4 regions of the Exiguobacterium sp. s157 genome follow, and region 3 is predicted to be linked to each of the others. Evidence: riboswitches for the same ligand, from Rfam matches in the RefSeq annotation. Region 3 holds a riboswitch; each other region holds the start of a gene.
What was found. A riboswitch is a leader RNA that binds a small molecule or an ion and turns the genes downstream of it on or off. The one in region 3 is predicted to bind thiamine pyrophosphate.
Positions count from the first base shown of each region.

Region 1: it holds a riboswitch for thiamine pyrophosphate, as region 3 does, so the genes downstream of both, KNP67_RS10840 (YkoF family thiamine/hydroxymethylpyrimidine-binding protein) here and tenA (thiaminase II) in region 3, are expected to answer to the same signal.
Region 2: it holds a riboswitch for thiamine pyrophosphate, as region 3 does, so the genes downstream of both, KNP67_RS15505 (hydroxyethylthiazole kinase) here and tenA (thiaminase II) in region 3, are expected to answer to the same signal.
Region 4: it holds a riboswitch for thiamine pyrophosphate, as region 3 does, so the genes downstream of both, thiT (energy-coupled thiamine transporter ThiT) here and tenA (thiaminase II) in region 3, are expected to answer to the same signal.

Region 1 covers NZ_JACSLQ010000005.1:128,348-133,141, reverse strand. Annotated here, with positions in the region: gene KNP67_RS10855 (energy-coupling factor transporter transmembrane component T family protein) at 1-665, opposite strand, end outside; gene KNP67_RS10850 (ABC transporter ATP-binding protein) at 665-1,993, opposite strand; gene KNP67_RS10845 (ECF transporter S component) at 1,986-2,561, opposite strand; gene KNP67_RS10840 (YkoF family thiamine/hydroxymethylpyrimidine-binding protein) at 2,554-3,147, opposite strand; TPP riboswitch at 3,229-3,329, opposite strand; gene KNP67_RS10835 (GTP-binding protein) at 3,391-4,584, opposite strand; gene KNP67_RS10830 (hypothetical protein) at 4,687-4,794, opposite strand, start outside.
Region 2 covers NZ_JACSLQ010000015.1:8,378-13,171, forward strand. Annotated here, with positions in the region: gene KNP67_RS14930 (LLM class flavin-dependent oxidoreductase) at 1-1,098, opposite strand, end outside; gene KNP67_RS14935 (3-oxoacyl-ACP reductase) at 1,168-1,920, opposite strand; gene KNP67_RS15505 (hydroxyethylthiazole kinase) at 2,115-2,330, opposite strand; TPP riboswitch at 2,462-2,563, opposite strand; gene KNP67_RS14945 (IS30 family transposase) at 2,916-3,851, shown strand; gene KNP67_RS14950 (winged helix-turn-helix transcriptional regulator) at 4,017-4,370, opposite strand; partial or broken gene KNP67_RS14955 (Gfo/Idh/MocA family protein) at 4,565-4,794, shown strand, end outside.
Region 3 covers NZ_JACSLQ010000002.1:68,248-73,041, forward strand. Annotated here, with positions in the region: gene pelF (GT4 family glycosyltransferase PelF) at 1-966, shown strand, start outside; gene pelG (exopolysaccharide Pel transporter PelG) at 947-2,395, shown strand; TPP riboswitch at 2,457-2,561, shown strand; gene tenA (thiaminase II) at 2,643-3,317, shown strand; gene thiM (hydroxyethylthiazole kinase) at 3,314-4,102, shown strand; gene thiD (bifunctional hydroxymethylpyrimidine kinase/phosphomethylpyrimidine kinase) at 4,102-4,794, shown strand, end outside.
Region 4 covers NZ_JACSLQ010000001.1:437,446-442,239, forward strand. Annotated here, with positions in the region: gene pknB (Stk1 family PASTA domain-containing Ser/Thr kinase) at 1-1,506, shown strand, start outside; gene rsgA (ribosome small subunit-dependent GTPase A) at 1,551-2,435, shown strand; gene rpe (ribulose-phosphate 3-epimerase) at 2,437-3,093, shown strand; TPP riboswitch at 3,113-3,213, shown strand; gene thiT (energy-coupled thiamine transporter ThiT) at 3,290-3,862, shown strand; gene KNP67_RS02290 (thiamine diphosphokinase) at 3,862-4,449, shown strand; gene rpmB (50S ribosomal protein L28) at 4,508-4,696, opposite strand.

The sequences.
Region 1 (4,794 bases), on a different contig from region 3:
GTGATGGCGACGACTTCATACGTCGCTCGTGGTTCGCCCGTGAACCCGCGTGCCTCCATCGAGAACGCGATGCGTTCCGCTTGTCGGATCGATCCGGCCAGAAGCGGGATGATTAAATTCGGAACGTGCCGAATGTGATCGAGTCGCGTCTCTAAACGAACGCCTCGCAAAGCATGCGTTTCATACAGCTGCATCAGTTCATGCTTCAAAATCGGAAAGAAACGAAAGCCGACGAAGACACTGTAAGCGATTTTAGGCGACAACTTCCCTTGTTGCATCAAGCTGTAGACGAACCGTTTGGGGTCCGTCGTCAGTGTGAATAGGAGTGATAACGCGGTGAATGCTAATACCCGTAAGGAGAGCGTCGCTGCTAGTATCACATTCTCGACGGTGACGTCGTTGCCGAACAGCGTGAACATGACCTCCCCGCTCGTCTCTTTTCCAAAGACGAGCGTCGTCCACAATGTCCCGAGCGCGGTGAATAAAAACGGAACCATGAATAGCCCCCACCGCTTCCAGTTCACGTTAGAAAAAAGAATTTGAAGTATAAGCGTTCCGATGAATACCGCAAGCGGCGTCCATGGATTGTACATAAAGGCGAGACCGAACATGAGCAACGTGACGGTCATAAATTTAATCGTCGGGTTCATCTCATGAAACGTCATCACGATTCCTCCAGCAATAAACCGTGAGCTTGTAGTAGCTCCGTCTCATTCCAGAGCGATGCATCATATGGCCCACTCAAGTAACCTTCATGCATCAAGTAATAGGTGTTCGCGATTCGGGCGAAATTAAGGTCGTGTGTCACAAACAGAACCGTCTGGCCGGCGCGGATTCGTTCAACCATCAATTCATAAAGCGCACGAAGCGATACCTCATCTTGTCCAGCAGTCGGTTCATCGAACGCGATGAGCCGTTTATTCGAGAGCATCATCACGCCGATGGCGAGCCTTCGTTTTTGCCCGTGACTAAGCGAGAGTGGGTGGTCGTTACGAAACGGTCCAAGCCCGAGCCGGTTCATGATGTCCCCAATCGGACGATTATGGCCATATGCGAGCTCACGTGACACATCACTCGTGATAAACAGATGAGCCGGAGATTGTGGGACGAGTCCGACTTCTTGATGTTCGCGGGCAAGGCTCTTGAGCCAAGTCGATTTGCCACTGCCGTTTCGACCAAGTACGGCAATGAGATCACCCTCGGCGACGGTCAGCTCGCTCGTTGCTAGGTTGAATGTTTTTCGTTTCAATTGCGGTACGTGAAATAAAATAGTATTTCCTTGTATCACTTCAACCGGAGAGAACGTATAATCCGGGCGGGCAACGAACGGTCCGTCATAGTTGATGCGTCCGTTCACGAGTTCCACTTCTCTGTCGAAGAATCCGCCCCATAGGAAGGGTCGATGCTCGATGACGACAACGTTTACCGTCTGTGCGACGTTGTCGAGCCACTGAACGAAACGGGTTGAGGTTTCGGGATCAAGGTGCGCGAGCGGCTCATCGAGTAGTAGCCATTCCGGCTTCCCGATCAAAGCACAGGCGACAGCGATTTGTTGCTTTTCACCACCTGACAGGTCATGAATGACTCGGTCACGATAATCGGTCAACTGCAATTCCGCTAAAATCTTGGCCACACGCGCCATCATCTCGTCCCTCGCCACGGCAAAATTTTCGAGTGTGAAAATCAATTCCTCCTCGACCGTTTGCATGACGAACTGACTGTCAGGATCTTGAAACACCGTTCCAACACGACGATTCACCTCACCAGCTGCATACGTGTCGTAAGAGCGGTCAAACAAATATAGTTTTCCCGTCACGATGCCATCGCAGTTCTCTGGATACAGACGATTCAACAAAGAGAACAACGTCGATTTTCCCGACCCGCTCGCCCCCGTGATGAGTGTCCTCCCAGCAGTTAATTGAAGCGTGATGTCCGTCAATACTTCGCTCTGTTTTTCCGGATAGCGGAATGACAGCTGTTCTGCCTCAACCATGCACACGTCCCTGACGCGCGATGGCATACCCTTCGAGCGCACCCGTCCGAAGCAACAAGTCGCTTAAAATCTTACCTCCCAGACCGGCAATGAGCATCCCGCTCGTCGCTCGTAACGCGAACATCGTCGCCACGTATGTCGGACTGAGGGCAGCGAGTCCACCCATGACGTACGTATACGCGAAACTAGTCGCAGCTGCACCAAATCCGGCCAGCATGAGCACCCAAAGGTCATATCGCTTGTAGCTCGTGACCGCAAACGCTGCTTCAGCACCAAGTCCTTGAATGATCCCGACTAAAATAATACGAGGTCCAATCGCGTTACCAATCATCATCTCAATCGTCGCCGCAAGCACTTCGGACAAGAATGCGGCGCCAGGTCGGCGGATGATATAAGCCGCAATAATCGAGACGATGAACCAAATCCCAAAAATCCATTCGTACGCGATCGGTCCAATCAAGCCAGCCCATAGATTCCCGACATGGACGAACGCCAAATAGACGACAGCGAACACGACCGATAAAATGGCCAACAAGACGATTTCTTTTAACTTCCACGACTTAAGCATGCTGTTGTCCCTCGTGTGACGGGCTGTTCACGCTGAACGTCACCGTCATGACGACGTGGCTCGTCTTCGCACGGACCCGGTCGAACGTCGCCTCGTAAAATGAAAACACCGGTTCGATGTCGCCGTGAATGCCCGAGGCGTAATGCATCGAGTCATTGAAGACGCCACGCTCTTTCGCAAAGGCAATTTCTTCGTAGATGATGTCCATATACTTCGCGTCCCCGAGCGGATAGAGGGCGAACTGGGAAGAGACGTACTGGGTCGATACCGGACCGTTCACAGGATCAGTCGTCACGTCGAGCAGGTTGTCTCCTGCCGTGTCGCCTGGGCAGCCGACCGAGAACGTCCCGCTCATCGACATATGTTCCCCGTTCTTCGACGCATGTGACAAGACGGCTTTGGCCACGTCGAACACATGCTCACTGCGTCCCCGGATGACCGTCGAGACGTCATCGGTATGCCGCCAAACGTTTTGCAAGTTCGTCTCTTTCAATGCCCCTTTGATGACACTCACAAAATCAGATGTCATTGGGCTCAGCGTAAAGCGGAATCCGACGATCGGACTCGTACCACATTGGTTGTTCATGTTCTATTCCCCCTTATTGTATGTACACAAAAAAGCCGCATCCATGAGAATGCGGCCACTCGTCCAATGTAATAATCCATTAGAAAAAGTGCCACACTTCCTCACGCCGGTATTACCCGGATCGAGTCATAAGGGATTGGAGCCATGCTCACATCTCAGCCGAAGCACCCCTAGTGTAGTCCAATGTATGCGGTTATCTATGCAACGAGAAGTATAGACGACCGCTCCGAATTTGTAAACGGTTTATGTGAAAGTCACGATACCGTTCCCCGGAAGCGTGTCCTGCAACGTCGTCCAATCGAGCGCCATCTCCTCATCCGTCAACAGACACGCGTCGAGTCCGGCCTCGATGACCGCACGCTCCATCCGCTGCCCGATCAAGACGAGCTCCGTCTGACGGTCCCCGTACGGCTCGACGTAGTCGGCGGCGAGCTCAGGTTCTGCCGTGAACATGAGACTCCGCTCTTCCTCCGGCAGCGTCGCGAGCCAACGTCCCGCGTGTTCGAGCGTCGATGCGTACCCCGCTTGCGAGAACAGGCAGGCGATGTCGTTCCGGGAGGCGATCCATAAGAAACCTTTGGCGCGGACGACTTGATCCGGGAACGCCTCGATCCAGGCGTGGAGCCGCTCCGGATGAAACGGACGGCGGCGGCGATAGACGAACGAACTGATGCCGTATTCCTCCGTCTCTGGTGTGTGTGTCTCGGCCTCTAGTTCTTGAATCCAGCCGGCGGCGTGCATCGCCTGCTCGAAATCGAAAAGATTGACGTCCAACAGCTCCGTCAACTCCACGTTCGCGTAAACTGACGTCAACAGTTTGGCGGTTGGATTGAGCGCCTTCAACAGCCCGGCCATCTCACCGAGTTCTGTCTCGGTCACGCGGTCCGCCTTGTTCAAGACGATGATGTCCGCGAACTCGATTTGGTCGACAAGCAGGTCGACGACTTCGCGGACGTCCGTCTCATCGATGGCCTGCTTCCGTTCATGAAGCGACTCGCCCGAGTTGAAATCTTTCAAGAACCGATACGCATCGACGACCGTCACCATCGCATCGATATAGACACGGCTCGTCAAGTCGATGCCAAGGGCGTCATCGGCGTATGTAAACGTTTGAGCGACCGGAATCGGTTCTGAGATGCCAGATGACTCGATGATAATCCCGTCGAGCTCACGGTCGTTCGTGATCTCCTGTACCGCTTCGAGCAGGTCCTCACGGAGCGTGCAACAGATGCAGCCGTTCGATAGCTCGACCAATTTTTCGTCCGTCCGCGAGAAACCGTTCTGCTCGATCAATCGTTCGTCGATGTTCAACTCGCTCATGTCGTTGACGATGACCGCATATTTCTTGCCGGACCGATTGTTCAACAGATGATTCATCAATGTCGTCTTGCCGCTCCCTAAATAACCGGACAGCACCGTGATTGGAATTCGTTTCATGTATCTTCACTCATAAATCGTAATCATTACTCTTTAGATAATGACGGGTCACCTTTGTCTTGTCAAGAAAAAACACGCCCGTTCCCGGACGTGTTCCTTTCCCTATTCTTCCAACGCCTTGCGTTCCGCCTCGGAGCGGGGATACGTGTTCGCTTGCCACTCGGCCCGATAAATCGAATCGAGCTGCGTCAGACCGACCTCATCCTCATC
Region 2 (4,794 bases), on a different contig from region 3:
GAAGTGCCCTCCACCGGCACTAAGAAATCCTAATAGTTCCTTTACTGTAGGATTAGTATCATGAATAATTTCAAGTATTGTCTCATATCGACCTACAGGACCATTAAATTGCTCTAAAGGTGGTAATGTGGGCACTTTTAAATCGATTTCCCAGTCCGTACAATCCATCTGGAGAAAATAACTCAGTTGTTTTAACGCTGTCTCTAGAGGCAACATTTCATCTAATGCTTGCTTTTTAGCCAAGGCTTCTTCACGGGTCTTTCCTACATATGTAACAAGACCTGGAAAAACTTTGATTTGCTGTTTGCACCCTCCATTTTGCTTGATGGCCTCATATAACTTTTGACGATATTTCATAGCCTGACTTATATTCCAAGATACTGAATAGACTGCCTCCGCATGTTTGGCTGCTAGTTGAATACCTTGCTTTGAGGCCCCTGCTTGCATGGCCACCGGTTTTCCTTGAGGGCTCTTTGGTGTAGTGGATGGACCCCTCACATTAAAAAATTCTCCTTTGTGATTGATAGGGAAAATATTATCAGGGTTGATTAACTGACGTCGCACTCGGTCAGCGAGAACCTCTTCTCTATCCCAAGACAAGAAGAGTTTATGCATCAATTCTGCGAATTCATCTGCCTTCTTATACCTCTCTTCATGGGATGGAAGACTCTCCATGCCGTGATTCCATGCTTCTTCATCTCTCATAGACGTCACTAGGTTCCAACCCACTCTTCCATTTGTAATATGTTCTAGGCTCAACAACTGTCTTGAGGCTGTAAAAGGATTTGAAAAAGTACTCGAGATGGTTGAGACGAGCCCTACATATTTTGTCACCTGAGAAATAGCTGTCAAATTGATTAATGGGTCGAACCAAAATGCCGGTATTTCATTTGGTTCTTGTGCCAGGAAAGATTGACTGTCTGCGAAGAAGACAGCGTCAAAGCATCCTTTTTCAGCTAACTGCGCCAAGGATTGATAATATTCTATCTCCCCTACCCGGTTAACACTTGAGTTCGGCATCAACCACGCAGCCTGATGATGTCCACACCCATAAACCAAAACCCCTATATTAAGTTGATTCTTTTGAATAACCGTCATTACTCTTCCCCCTAAGACTAGACCAATATATTATGCCTTCCTATCTTACATATGGAGGTAATAATACATTTAGTTCATCGTTAGTCCACCATCTACTGTGAAATTTTGCCCTGTGATACCTTCCGCCTCTTTAGATGACAGATAAACGACCAAATGGGCCACCTGTTCCGGAGTTGTCACTTTTCTCAAAGGTGTAGAATTAGCAATCAGTTCAAAGACCTCTTGAGACGTTACTGAACTGGCATCAGTCACTTTCAACAAACCACCTGATACGACATTTGCTTTAATTCCGTATTGTCCCAGTTCAGAGGCTATATTGCGTGTAAAACCTATAAGTCCTGCTTTTGCGGTTGTATACTCGTGGTAGGGGACAACTGGATTTTGGTAGAGATTCGTACCAATACTGATGATACTTCCGTTTTGTCTCTCCATGAATTGGGGTAAGACACTTTGAATCGCATTGAAGGCCCCTTTTAATGTTCCATCCAGCTGTCTTTGATAATCTTTCCATGAAAGATCTATAAAAGACTTTTGCTGTATCGGATCGAATTTGAAGTCTACCAATGCATTATTGACCACCACATCAATTTGACCAAAATAGTTGGTCGCCACTTTCACCATCTCATCCACTTCTTGGCGATTTGTCACATCAGCGTATAGAGCTATAGCATTTTGTTCACCGAGCTCCGAAACAAGTCCTTCTGCCTTCTCTTTACTTTTGTAATAGTTAATCACTACATTAAACCCTTTTTCAACTAAAGCTTTTGCTATCGTAGCACCAAGACCCTTGCTACTTCCTGTCACCAAAACTGTTCTTTTCACGTCACCACTCCTATACTTTTAGTTGCAATCGCAAGTACAAATCAAAAAGTGAAAGATATTACCCCTGCACTGCCTTTAGTCTTTCCAATAAATCTAATTCTTCCGTACCAACTTTAAATGAATGTCTTTCTGAATAGTACTATCGGTTTACTGTTTAGGTAGAACCGACAAAGAATGTCGTTCAAACCTTTTCCCTAAAACCCAGGCGAGTAGAGCTCCACTAATGAAGCCAGCAGTCCTGTTCCAATCACCTCACTACCGGCTGCCATTATTCTCCTCTGTGTATACTTGTACAGTAGTCCTGCAAATGAGCAACCTACAGCGAGCAATCCATTAGCTTGAAAATTTGCAAAGATCTGATTTGTAATACAATGTACAATTGGCGCTCTTTCACGAACAGAGAGTTGCATGAGTATCCCTCCGCACTCGGTTGCTTTTTTAAACTGTTGTACAATGATCCATGCCTATTACCCCTTTCTTGAACGCAAAAAACCGCCTCCTGAAGATAGGAGGCGGCGAAAGACCAGTTAAATAGAAAGTATAAAAGGTTCGCACACTTCCCTCCGCTGGTATGACCCAGATCAGGTTCAAAGGGTCCGGACTCTTGTCCGTCTCAGCCAATTCGGCTCCCCTAGTGTATTTAGGTATTTTGTTTTCACGACCACTATAACAAATCCTAATTTTTATGTAAAGCCTGGTATCTACTGTCTACAGAGGTTGTGCAGGAAGTAAACCTTGTCTTACGAGTGTTTCGTACTAGATGTTTTAATTATAAGATACCTATTAGCTTGTATGATATTTTAAATGAGCTCTGATTTATAGGAATTGCTCTTCTTATTTTTCCCCCTCCCTAAAACCACACCAGGCTGTTTTTTTATCCTTGATGAATTATAAAATTAAGTGCAACATCTGAACGTGAACGCAAAAAAAAGCCCACAGCGATGGCCTCGTTTAGAATGAAGTTACGACACAAACATTCAGACGGAGGAATCGCTATGAGCTACACCCATCTTACCACAACGGAGCGCGTGAAAATAGAGACCTATCTGGAGCTCGGGATGTCCATCCGGTCCATCGCGAGACGGATCGGGCGACAGCCCTCGACCGTCTCGCGGGAGATCAGACGGAACCCCGGCTACGAGTCAGGACGTGCGCAGAAACGCTACGAGAAGGCGAAAACCCATTGCGGCGTCAAGACGAAGCTCGACGACACGATGCGCCGGACGATCGTCGAGAAGCTGCGTGCGACCTGGTCACCAGAACAGATCGTCGGCCGCCTCTACGCAGGAAAAATTGCCTTCCCCACCATCTACCGCTGGATCTATGCGGGACGGATCGACGTGCCCGTGACCGTGCTCCGCCAGAAGGGGAAACGCCGGAAGCCGGTCGAGACGCGCGGGCGCATCAACGTCGGGCTGACCATCTCGGACCGGCCTCGGGAGGTGCGCACACGCGAGACGTTCGGGCATTGGGAGCTCGACACCGTCGTCTCCGGACGCGGGAAATCGAAGGCGTGCGTCGCGACGTTCATCGAGCGGAAGAGCCGGTTCTATCTCGCCCTGCCAATCGCGGACCGCACCGCGGCCTCGATGGAGGGGGCGATCCATGCGGTGCACGGTGCCTTCCCGGAAGGCACGTTCGAGACGGCGACGACGGACCGGGGCAAGGAGTTCAGCGGTCACGAGCGCATCCAGGCGTCGCTCGGCGTGCCGATGTATTTCGCCGACCCGTACTCATCGTGGCAACGGGGGAGCAACGAGAACGCCAACGGGCTCCTCCGCGAGTTCTTCCCGAAAGGAACGGACTTCGCGCAGGTCGGTGACGGTGAACTCGCGGATGCGCTGGCCAAGATCAACGGGCGACCGAGAAAGTGCCTGGACTGGAAAACCGCACACGAGGCCTTCACCGAGGAAGTGTTGCGCTTAATTTGACAAACCGTCTTATAAAAAAACACCATTCGACCGAATGGTGTTCCAGATTGTAGACAAAGTCACGTTTCAGTTCGCCTGAAACGTGACTTTGTCTACAATCTGAGCGGATTTCATTTTACTGAAATCCGCTTTATTTTATTCAGCTATTTTTAAATACCTACTAACTTAGTTGTTTTCTATTTGCTGATCCAAGTTTTGCTCGATGTATTCTTTGCCCCATTCGTACATGGAATCAAGAATTGGAATAAGGCTTCTTCCTTGTTCGGTAAGTGAGTACTCCACTTTCGGCGGAACCACAGGGTATACTTCCCGGTGGACAATCAAATGATCTTCAAGTTCACGCAATTGATTCACGAGCATCCGTTGCGTGATGCCTGGCATAAGACTTTTTAATTCCCCAAAACGTTTAGTTCCTTCTTTTCCTAAATGCCATAGCACTAGCATTTTCCACTTTCCTCCGATGATGGAAAGTGTCAGCTCTTTTTCACAATTAAAAACTTTCTCTCCTAAATTAGGCATCTATTTTCTTTCCTTCCTTGTTATATTTCTATCGTATACTTTTCGATACTATGTGATAAAAAAGTCAGTACTATAATTAATGTAACTTACTAATTGTACTAGATATAGAATGGTTAGTAAATTTTTTTAGCATTGGAATAATGTCTTTGCAATTGTGGGCGATAATGCAATAAAAACAGAAAAGAGGATAAAAAATGATACGAATCGGCATAGTGGGTACTAATTGGATTACAGAAAGATTGCTTGAAGCGGCAAAAGAAATTGAGAATTTTAAATTAGCAGCCGTTTATTCCCGAACGTTGGAAAGAGCAGAGGAATTTGCCAGTCAATAAGGAATAACTAAAATTTTTACTGACTTGGAAGAAATGGCAGTCAGCGATGAAATCGATGCGGTTTATATTGCCACACCCAACTCATTCCATGC
Region 3 (4,794 bases):
CGGGTGCTCCATCAGCCGCTCCCGAAAGTCGACCTCGTCCATTCCGTATCGACGGGTTATGCCGGGGTAGTCGCTTCCTACATGAAAGAGACGCAAGGGATCCCGTTCATCTTGACCGAGCATGGCATTTATTCCCGTGAACGCGAGGAAGAAATTTTACAGTCGTATTGGATTCCGGCGCCGTATAAGCCGAGATGGGTCCGGTTCTTCCACCACTTGTCCCGCGAGGCGTATAACGCGGCCGATGAAATTATCACCTTGTTCGAGCGGAATCGCGAATATCAGGAATGGATCGGCGCCCCGAGCGAGAAGACGAAAATTATCGCCAACGGGATTGCCGACCGACAAATCCAGGCGACGGTCAATCGTCCGGAGCACGACCTCTTTCAAATCGGTGCCATCGTCCGCCTCGTTCCCATCAAAGACTTGAAGACGATGATTTACGCCGCCAAGATTTTGCAGGAGCGGCATCGTCTGTTCAAACTGACAATCATGGGTCCACTCGACGAGGATGAAGAATATGCGGAAGAGTGCCGTCTGCTCATCGAACAGAGCGGATTGAGTGATTATGTCGAACTGGCCGGGAAAGTGGACGTTCAAACGTATTTGCCGACCTTTGATTTACTGCTCCTGACGAGCATCTCGGAAGGGCAGCCGCTCGCGATTCTCGAAGGCATGGCCGCCGGGATTCCGTGGGTCGCCACCGATGTCGGCGCCTGTTCCGAGCTTTTATACGGACGAGCGGATGACCCGTTTGGTCCGGCCGGTTTCATCGTGCCACCGGTTCATCCGGAAGCGGTCGCCGACAAAGTCGAATGGATGATGGATTACCCGCAGGAACGAATGCGGTTCGGCAAGAACGGACGGGAGCGGGTCCGCCAATATTATCGTCTCCAACAAGTCGTGGACCGCTATAAGGCTATCTATGAAGCGAGGAGGGAACAGTATGGCGGGCATCGGGTTTAAGTTACAGAAGTTGTTCCAAGAAGACTACTATTCGTCCCGGCTGAAGGCGTACACGTTCTCCGGCCTCGTCACATCCGGACCGTGGTTGATTGTCATCTTGGTCGTCGGTACGATTCAATGGTTGGCGTTCCAAATGCCGACGTTGTCGCTCGCCGAACGGACGCTCTTCATGATCTCGGTCTCGTACGCGTTCATCTTCTCGCAAATCTTGTTCAGTTTTCAACAGCTCGTCGTCACCCGATACGTGGCGGACTTGTTTTATGAGAAGAAGGCACATGAGATTTTCCCGGTGTTCACCGGGATGCTCAAAGTGACGATTCTCGCGGCAGGCTTGCTGTATAGTATCTTTTGGCTATTGTCGCCGCTCGATTTTCTGTACAAACTGACGTTGTTCGTTTTATTCATGACGATTAACGTCATCTGGGTCATGTTCTTGTTTTTAAGTGCCGCCAAGTATTATCAAGCCGTGGCCTATAGCTTCCTGCTCGGCGGACTCATCTCGGTCGGGAGCGTCTATGCGATTAGCCGTCTCATGGTCGACCCGTCGAGTCTTGAGCTGTTGCTCGGTTTCACGGTCGGGATGATTGTGACGTTGTTCGGGTTGTTCTTCGCGATGCTCCGGACGTTCCCGCTCCGTTACGCGGTGAAAGAGTTCTCGTACTTCAAGTACTTCGACCGCTATCCAGACTTGTTCGCCATCGGCGTGTTGTACGTGCTCGGGATTTGGGTCACGAATTTCATCATCTGGTTCGGTGAAGGACGTGTGATCATCGCGGACTCGTTCTTGTTCAACCCGTATTATGACACGGCCATCTTTTGGTCGTACTTGACGATTATCCCGACGCAGCTGTTGTTCGTCGTCGCTGTCGAGACCCGGTTTTATGAGCGCTACCGTACGTTTTATGGATTGATCAACTACGGCGGGGCACTCCATCAAATCGAGAAGGCGAAACAGACGATGACGTCCGTATTGAAAAATGAGTTGATTCGACTTGCGCGGAGCCAAGGCGTGGTGACGCTGTTCGCCATCCTGATGGCGGGCGTGTTCGTCAGTTGGATTGGTGTCCCGGATGAGATCGGTCAAATCTTTCGGATGACGACGCTCGCGGCGTTCGCGAATGCGATGATTCTCATCTTGACGTTGTTGTTGCTCTATTTCGAGGACCGGCGCGGGGCGTTGTTCGTCAACATCTCGTTCTTCACGTTGAACGCGTTGTTCACGTTACTGCTCTTGCCGCGCGGCATCGATTGGTACGGTGTCGGCTTTGCCGTCAGCACAACGATCACGTTCTTCTTGGCCGGCCTGCGTTTGATTTATTATATGGGCAAAGTCGATTATTACGTGTTCGCCGCGTCGAACCGTCGCAAGCTCGGCACCGAGCGGTTCTCGCAAATGGGGACGTTGTTGAACCGGCGCTTTTCGCGATAAAGGGTTTTCAGTACAGGGAAAGACTGATATGATGTGGTCGTAGACGACCGAATTTCATAATGTTTACCACTAGGGGAGTCGCGTGACGCGGCTGAGATGGACGAGGTCCAGACCCTTTGAACCTGATCTAGTTCACGCTAGCGTAGGGAAGTGGGCGAACCGATTGTTTTCGTACACTTTGTGTAAATCCGACGCCGCTTCCGTTATGGGAGGCGGCGTCTTTTTTGATCACAAAGGAGGAGAAAACATGACATTCACCGCACATCTACGACAAGAGGCCGAGACCTTGTTTCAAGCCAGCTTTGACCATCCGTTCGTCCGCGAGCTCGGAACGGGTGAACTCGACGAGGCGAAGTTTCGGCATTACGTCATGCAAGACTCGTATTATTTGAATCAGTTCTCGAAAGTACAGGCGAAAGGCGCGACCCTCGCCCCGAACATGGAAGTGGCGAGCCGCTTTTTGACGCACGCGCTCCATACCATCGAAGCAGAGCATGCGCTGCATCGTGAGTTTTTCACGTTGCTCGACGTGACGGACGCAGAGTGGGCGACGTTCGAGCCGGCTCCGACGGCTTACGCCTATGCGCTCCATATGCAACATGCCGGTCCAACGCTCGGTGATGTGCTCGCAGCAATTTTGCCGTGCTATTGGGTTTATTACGAGATTGGCGAACGCATGAAAGACGCGACACCCGATCATCCGATTTATGCGACGTGGATTGCGACGTACGGGTCGGAATGGTTCCGCGACCTCGTCGAGGAACAGATTGAACGACTCGACGTGCTCGCCGGACAAGCGACAGCGGAAGAACGCTTTCGGTATCAACAGTTGTTCTTGAAGAGTTGTTATTATGAACATGCGTTTTGGGAGATGGCGTGGACGCTCGAGTCGTGGGATTTACCGGCGGGGGTGACACGATGAAGCGCGACTTATGGGACAAAGTCAGAGCCGAACGGCCACTCATCCACAACATCACGAATATCGTCGTCGCCAACTTTTCAGCGAACGGGTTGCTCGCCATCGGGGCGGCCCCGGTCATGGCGTCCGCGGTCGAAGAAGTGGCCGAGATGGCGTCTTTAAGCGATGCGCTCGTGCTCAATATCGGTACACTCGATGCAATGACGGAACGTACGATGATTCGAGCCGGACAGGCGGCGAATCAAGCAGGTCGTCCAGTCGTCTTCGATCCGGTTGGTGTCGGGGCGACCTCATTTCGGCGCGACGTCGCCGAGGCGATTCTGCAATCTGTCCGTGCGACGGTCATCCGAGGCAATGCCGGAGAAATCGCGACATTGATTGGTCTCGACGCGGCGACGCGCGGCGTGGACGCTGGGGAAACGCGGGTTGATTTGAATCACATCGCGCGCGCGGCGGCACGACGCTACACCTGTGTCGTTGCCGTGACCGGAGAGACGGATGTCGTCAGCGATGGGGACGCGACGATTGAAATCAAAGGCGGCACTGGCGCGATGGCCCGGACGACAGGGACCGGTTGTTTACTCAGTGCGGTCGTCGGTGCGTTCCTTGCGGTCGAACGGGATGCGGTTACGGCCACGGCGACAGCGCTCGCCGGATATGCCCGGTGCGGCGAACTGGCTACCGCTTTGGCGGACGGACCGGGCGACTTCCCCGTTCATTTCTTGAATGAACTCGGCAAGATGACGGCCGTCGAGTTGCCGAGCGACCGTATTGAGGTGGTGTTATGATGCGGCCGCAAGTATTGACGATTGCGGGTTCGGACTCTGGCGGGGGAGCGGGAATCCAAGCTGATTTGAAGACGTTTCAAGAGCTCGGCGTGTTCGGGACGAGCGTTCTGACGGCCGTCACCGCTCAAAACACTCGTGGGGTGCATGGGGTCGAAGCAGTGTCGCCGGAACTCGTCACGCAACAACTCGATGCAATCGGTTCGGACTTTTCGATCGCAGCATGTAAGACCGGGATGTTATTTGATGCGTCGCGCATCGAGGCGGTCGCTACCGGGGTGAAACGTCATGTCTTCAACCGACTCGTCGTCGACCCGGTCATGATTGCGAAAGGAGGGGCTCCGCTTTTACAGGACACGGCGGTCGATGCGCTCAAGACCTTCTTGTTGCCACTCGCGACAGTCGTCACGCCGAACGTGCCGGAAGCGGAAGTGCTGACCGGTTTGACGATTCGATCGTTTAATGATCGTCTCGAGGCGGCTCGGCGGATGTTAGCGTACGGTGTGCGCGCGGTTATTTTAAAAGGCGGCCATCTCGAAGGTGAAACTGCCGAAGACTTGATCATGACGGAGTCAGAAGTGTTCCTCCTCTCGGCCCCGCGCATCCAGACGAGCGATACACACGGAACAGGTTGTACATTTTCGGCGGCGCTTACAGCGGAACTTGCCAAAGGTCGTTCCATCATGGAGGCGGCG
Region 4 (4,794 bases), on a different contig from region 3:
GTCAAAGTGACGGACTTTGGGATTGCGGTGGCCATGTCGAACGCGACGCTGACCCATACGATGTCAGTGCTCGGCTCGGTCCATTACTTTTCTCCAGAACAGGCGCGCGGAAAGTTCGCCGATGAGAAGTCAGATATTTATTCACTCGGTGCCGTCCTGTATGAACTCGTGACCGGACGCGTTCCGTTCATCGGGGAGACGCCAGTCGCCGTCGCACTTCAACATTTGCAAGACGACCCGATTCGACCGATGGATTTGAACCCGAACATCCCGCAAGCGCTTGAGAACTGCATCATGCAGGCGCTGGCGAAATCACCGGGCGCCCGTCACACATCGGTCGCCGCCTTTAAGAAGGATTGCATGACGGCGCTCGACCCGGAACGTGCGAACGAACCGAAACGCCTCAGTACGGAACAGGACGCATTCGATCAGACGCTCGTCATGTCACCGGTCGTCCCGGACGAACCGAACGTCAAAGAGACACCGGAACAACCGGTCGCACCGACCGAACCTGAGACAGCGAACCCGAAGCCGAAACGGAAGAAGAAGTGGTGGCTTTGGCTCCTACTCCTCTTCTTGTTGATTGGCGGCGGAATCGGGGCATATGTCATCGCCGATGAGATGTCCCGTGCCGTCGTGCCAGACGTCGTCGGGATGACGAACGACGAAGCGACGACCGAACTCGAAACAGCCGGTTTTGTCGTCGAAGCGACAGAGCGGGCGAGCGATAACATCGCCGCTGGCGACGTCATTTCGCAGACACCGCAAGCCGGTCGGAAACCGAAACGCGGAACGACCGTGACGATTGTCGTGTCGGCCGGGAAAGAGACGGTCGCGATGCCGGACGTCGAAGGATTGTCTCAGTCGGCGGCCGAGCGGACGCTCAAAGACCTCGACTTTGCGGATATCGAAATTCAATCCGAGGCGTCGGAGACGGTCGATAGCGGCGATGTCATCTCCCAGTCGATTGCTCCGGACAACGAGGTCGTCCCGTCTGAAGAGACGGTGACGCTCGTCGTCTCGACCGGTAGCAATAAAGTCGAACTCGCCAATTTAGCCGGGTATACGTTTGAGGAAGCGACGACGTACGCCGAACAGAATAGCTTGAAAATCGTCAAACGAGACGAGTATTCAACGAGCGTGCCCGCCAACCAAATCATTCGTCAGTTACCGACGGCCGGAACAGCCGTCGACCCGGGGACGGAATTGACCGTCATCGTGTCGCAAGGGGTCGAACCGACCGACGTCTCGATTGAACGGGAAGTCAACGTCGAAATCGATCCGCCTGCTGAAGGCGAAGAACCTGTGGCACTCGAGGTCGTCATTCGGACGGTAGACGCCCGTGGCGAAGTCGAAGTGTTGCGTGATAAGATAACGGAGACGACGACTTACTCGTATACGCTCGTCATTGCACCGGACGAAGTCGGAACCGCGACGATCGAAGTCGACGGGGAAGTCGTCCGGACGGATACGGTGACGTACGCACAAGCAAAAGATTCACAATGAAGAGGTGGCGCGCGCGTCGCCTCTTTTTCTAAGGAGGTCATAGGATGAAAGGTACGATTATTCGATTACAAGGCGGGTTTTATGATGTCATGACGGAAGAGAAACAAGAGATCCGTTGTCGCGCCCGCGGCAATTTCCGCAACCGGAACATCTCGCCGGTCGTCGGCGACGATGTCGATATTCAAGACCAAGGGGACGGCACAGGCTATATCTTGGCCGTCGATGAGCGGTCGAACCATCTCGTCCGCCCGCCGATCGCTAACATCGATCAAGCGTTCTTGCTGTTCTCGGTCAAGGAACCGGCGTTCTCGTTCCATCTGCTCGACCGTTTCCTCGTCTTAATCGAATCGAAGCAAGTCCATCCGATTATTGTCTTAACGAAAATGGACTTGTTGACGGAGTCGGAACTCGAAACGATTCAAGCGGCAGCGGCCTTATATCGGTCAATCGGCTATGAGGTCATCGAGACGTCGACGGAGACCGGGTCGGGGATTGAACAAATTCGTGGGTCGTTTAAAGAGAAGACGAGCGTGTTTGCCGGACAGACCGGAGTTGGCAAGAGTTCGCTCTTGAACGCGGTCGCGCCGGAACTAGAACTCGCGACCGGGAAAATCTCGAAGTCGCTCGGCCGAGGCAAGCACACGACGCGTCACGTCACGCTCATCACGCTCGCTGACGGGCTCGTCGCTGACACGCCTGGTTTCTCAAGCCTCGAGTTCCCAGAAGAACTCGAAGTCGAGGAGATGCGCTGGTGCTTCCCTGAGTTCGTCGAGCGGCATGACGACTGTAAGTTCCGAGGCTGTGCCCATTTGAACGAACCGGGTTGTGCCGTCAAAGCGGCCGTCGAGGCGGGAGAAATCGCTTCCACCCGTTATGAGAATTATGTTACGTTTATGGCAGAGTTAAACGATAGACAACGGAGGTACTGACATGATTAAAATTGCACCCTCGATTTTAGCGGCGGACTTCGCCAACCTAGAGGCAGAAGTGAAGGCGGTCCAAGAGGCCGGCGCGGATTATATCCATTTTGACGTCATGGACGGTCAATTCGTCCCGAACATCTCGATCGGTCTCCCGGTGCTCGCGAGCTTACGGAAGAAGTCGGACATGGTGTTAGACGTCCACTTGATGATCGACCAACCGGAGCGCTTCGTCGAAGACTTCATCAAGGCGGGAGCGGACATCGTCACCGTCCACGTCGAAGCGACGAACCATTTGCATCGCGTGCTTCAACAAATTAAGGCGGCCGGAGCCAAGTGTGGCGTCGTTCTCAACCCGCATACGCCGCTGTCATTGATTGAACACGTGCTCGGTGACGTCGACATGGTACTTCTCATGACGGTGAACCCTGGCTTTGGGGGTCAGAAGTTCATCGAATCGGTCGTGCCGAAAATCGCGGCGTTGAACGAGATGCGCCAAGCGCGCCGTCTCGACTTTGAAATCGAGATTGACGGAGGCGTCAACGCGGAGACTGCGAAATTATGTATCGATGCCGGTGCTGACGTGCTCGTGGCCGGCTCGGCCATCTATAACGAGCCGAGCTATAAAGACGCAATCGATAGCATTCGCAACGCATCTCGTGTATAATCGTCCATAGAACAACAAATATTGTCGCAAGGGGTGTCACATTCTGTGGCTGAGAGGCATACGCTAACCCTTTGAACCTGTTCCGTTCACACGGACGTAGGGATGTGGCGAAAATGCACGTTGCTACTCGATAGCAGCATGGCGTTTACGTCATGCTGCTTTTTGTCGTTCGCTCATATTTTAAGGAGGGAAATAGATGAAACAACGTTTAAAATTACAGGCGCTCATTGAAATCTCATTGTTCGCCGCACTCGGTTTGATTTTTGATTTGCTCATCCCGTTCCGGATGCCGCAAGGCGGGTCAATCAGCTTGGCGATGTTGCCGATTTTCGTCATGGCGTATCGTCACGGTTTGAAAGGCGGACTTGCGACCGGTGCACTTGTCGGAACGCTGCAACTGCTGTTCGGGGCCTATATCTTCACGCCGGTCCAGTTCCTGCTCGACTACACGTTCGCTTACGGTGTCGTCGGGATGGCGGGGCTGTTCGCTGGTCAAGTGAAACGAGCCGCCAAGGATGAGGCGAAAAAGACGCTCGTCGTTTATTTGGTGCTCGGCGCGCTCCTCGGTTCACTGCTTCGTTACGGGGCCCACGTCTTGTCGGGGATCGTCTTCTTCGCCGAATACGCGGAAGGTCCGGTCGTCGCCTACTCGTTCGCCTATAACATGACGTACATGCTCCCGTCCTTCCTCGTGTCGGCCGTCGTCCTCGTCCTCTTGTTCGTCTCGGCACCGCGCTTCGCGACGCTCGCGACCCGGGACGTCCGCTAATGCGGGTGTTGATTGTGGCGGCCAGCCCGGAACCAATCTCGGGACTCCCGCGTGACGTCGATTACATCATCGGCGTCGATGGGGGGTACGAGACACTGTTGAACCACGGGCTGAACCCAGATCTCGTCGTCGGCGATTTCGACTCCTTCACGGGCGAAGTGCCGATCGACGCCGTCCGTTATCCATCTGAGAAAGATGTGACCGACCTCGAGATCGCTCTCGAGGCGGCACGGGGGCATGGCGCGACGGAAATGCTCGTCTACGGTGCGCTCGGCGGCCGGCTCGATATGACGCTCAGCAATATCGGTCTGCTCGAGGCGTATCCTGAGATGCGTCTCGTCACGGCAGGGCAGACGGTACGACTCGTCGGGTCGGGACGCTATGAACTCCCGCGTCAAGACGGTCACTATTTGTCGCTCATCCCATGGAAGCAGGCGAACGTGACCATCCGCGGCGTCAAATATCCGCTCGACCGTCACGATGTCGTCAGCCATGAGGCGCTCACCATCTCGAACGAATGGGACGATGAAGCGGCGGACTTGATCGTGCACGACGGTATGGTGCTCGTGCTGTCTATCAAAAAATGAACACAAAAAAATCCCATCGGCGAATGCCGCTGGGATTTATTTCGTTCGTGTATAAAAATTATACGCGTTCAACGAGACCTGATTTAAGAGCGCGAGCTGAAACCCAAACTCGTTTAGGTTTACCGTCAACGAGAATACGAACTTTTTGTACGTTTACACCCCAAGTGCGTTTTGTCTTGTTGAGTGCGTGCGAACGGTTGTTACCTGATTTAGGTGATTTACCTGTTACGTAGCATTTACGTGCCATGCGTTTCCCCTCCTTTTTTATGTGGGTTCGTCCTAATAGACACTCGTTTATATTAGCACGGGTTTTTTCACGATGCAACTAGAAAATCATAGGATGAC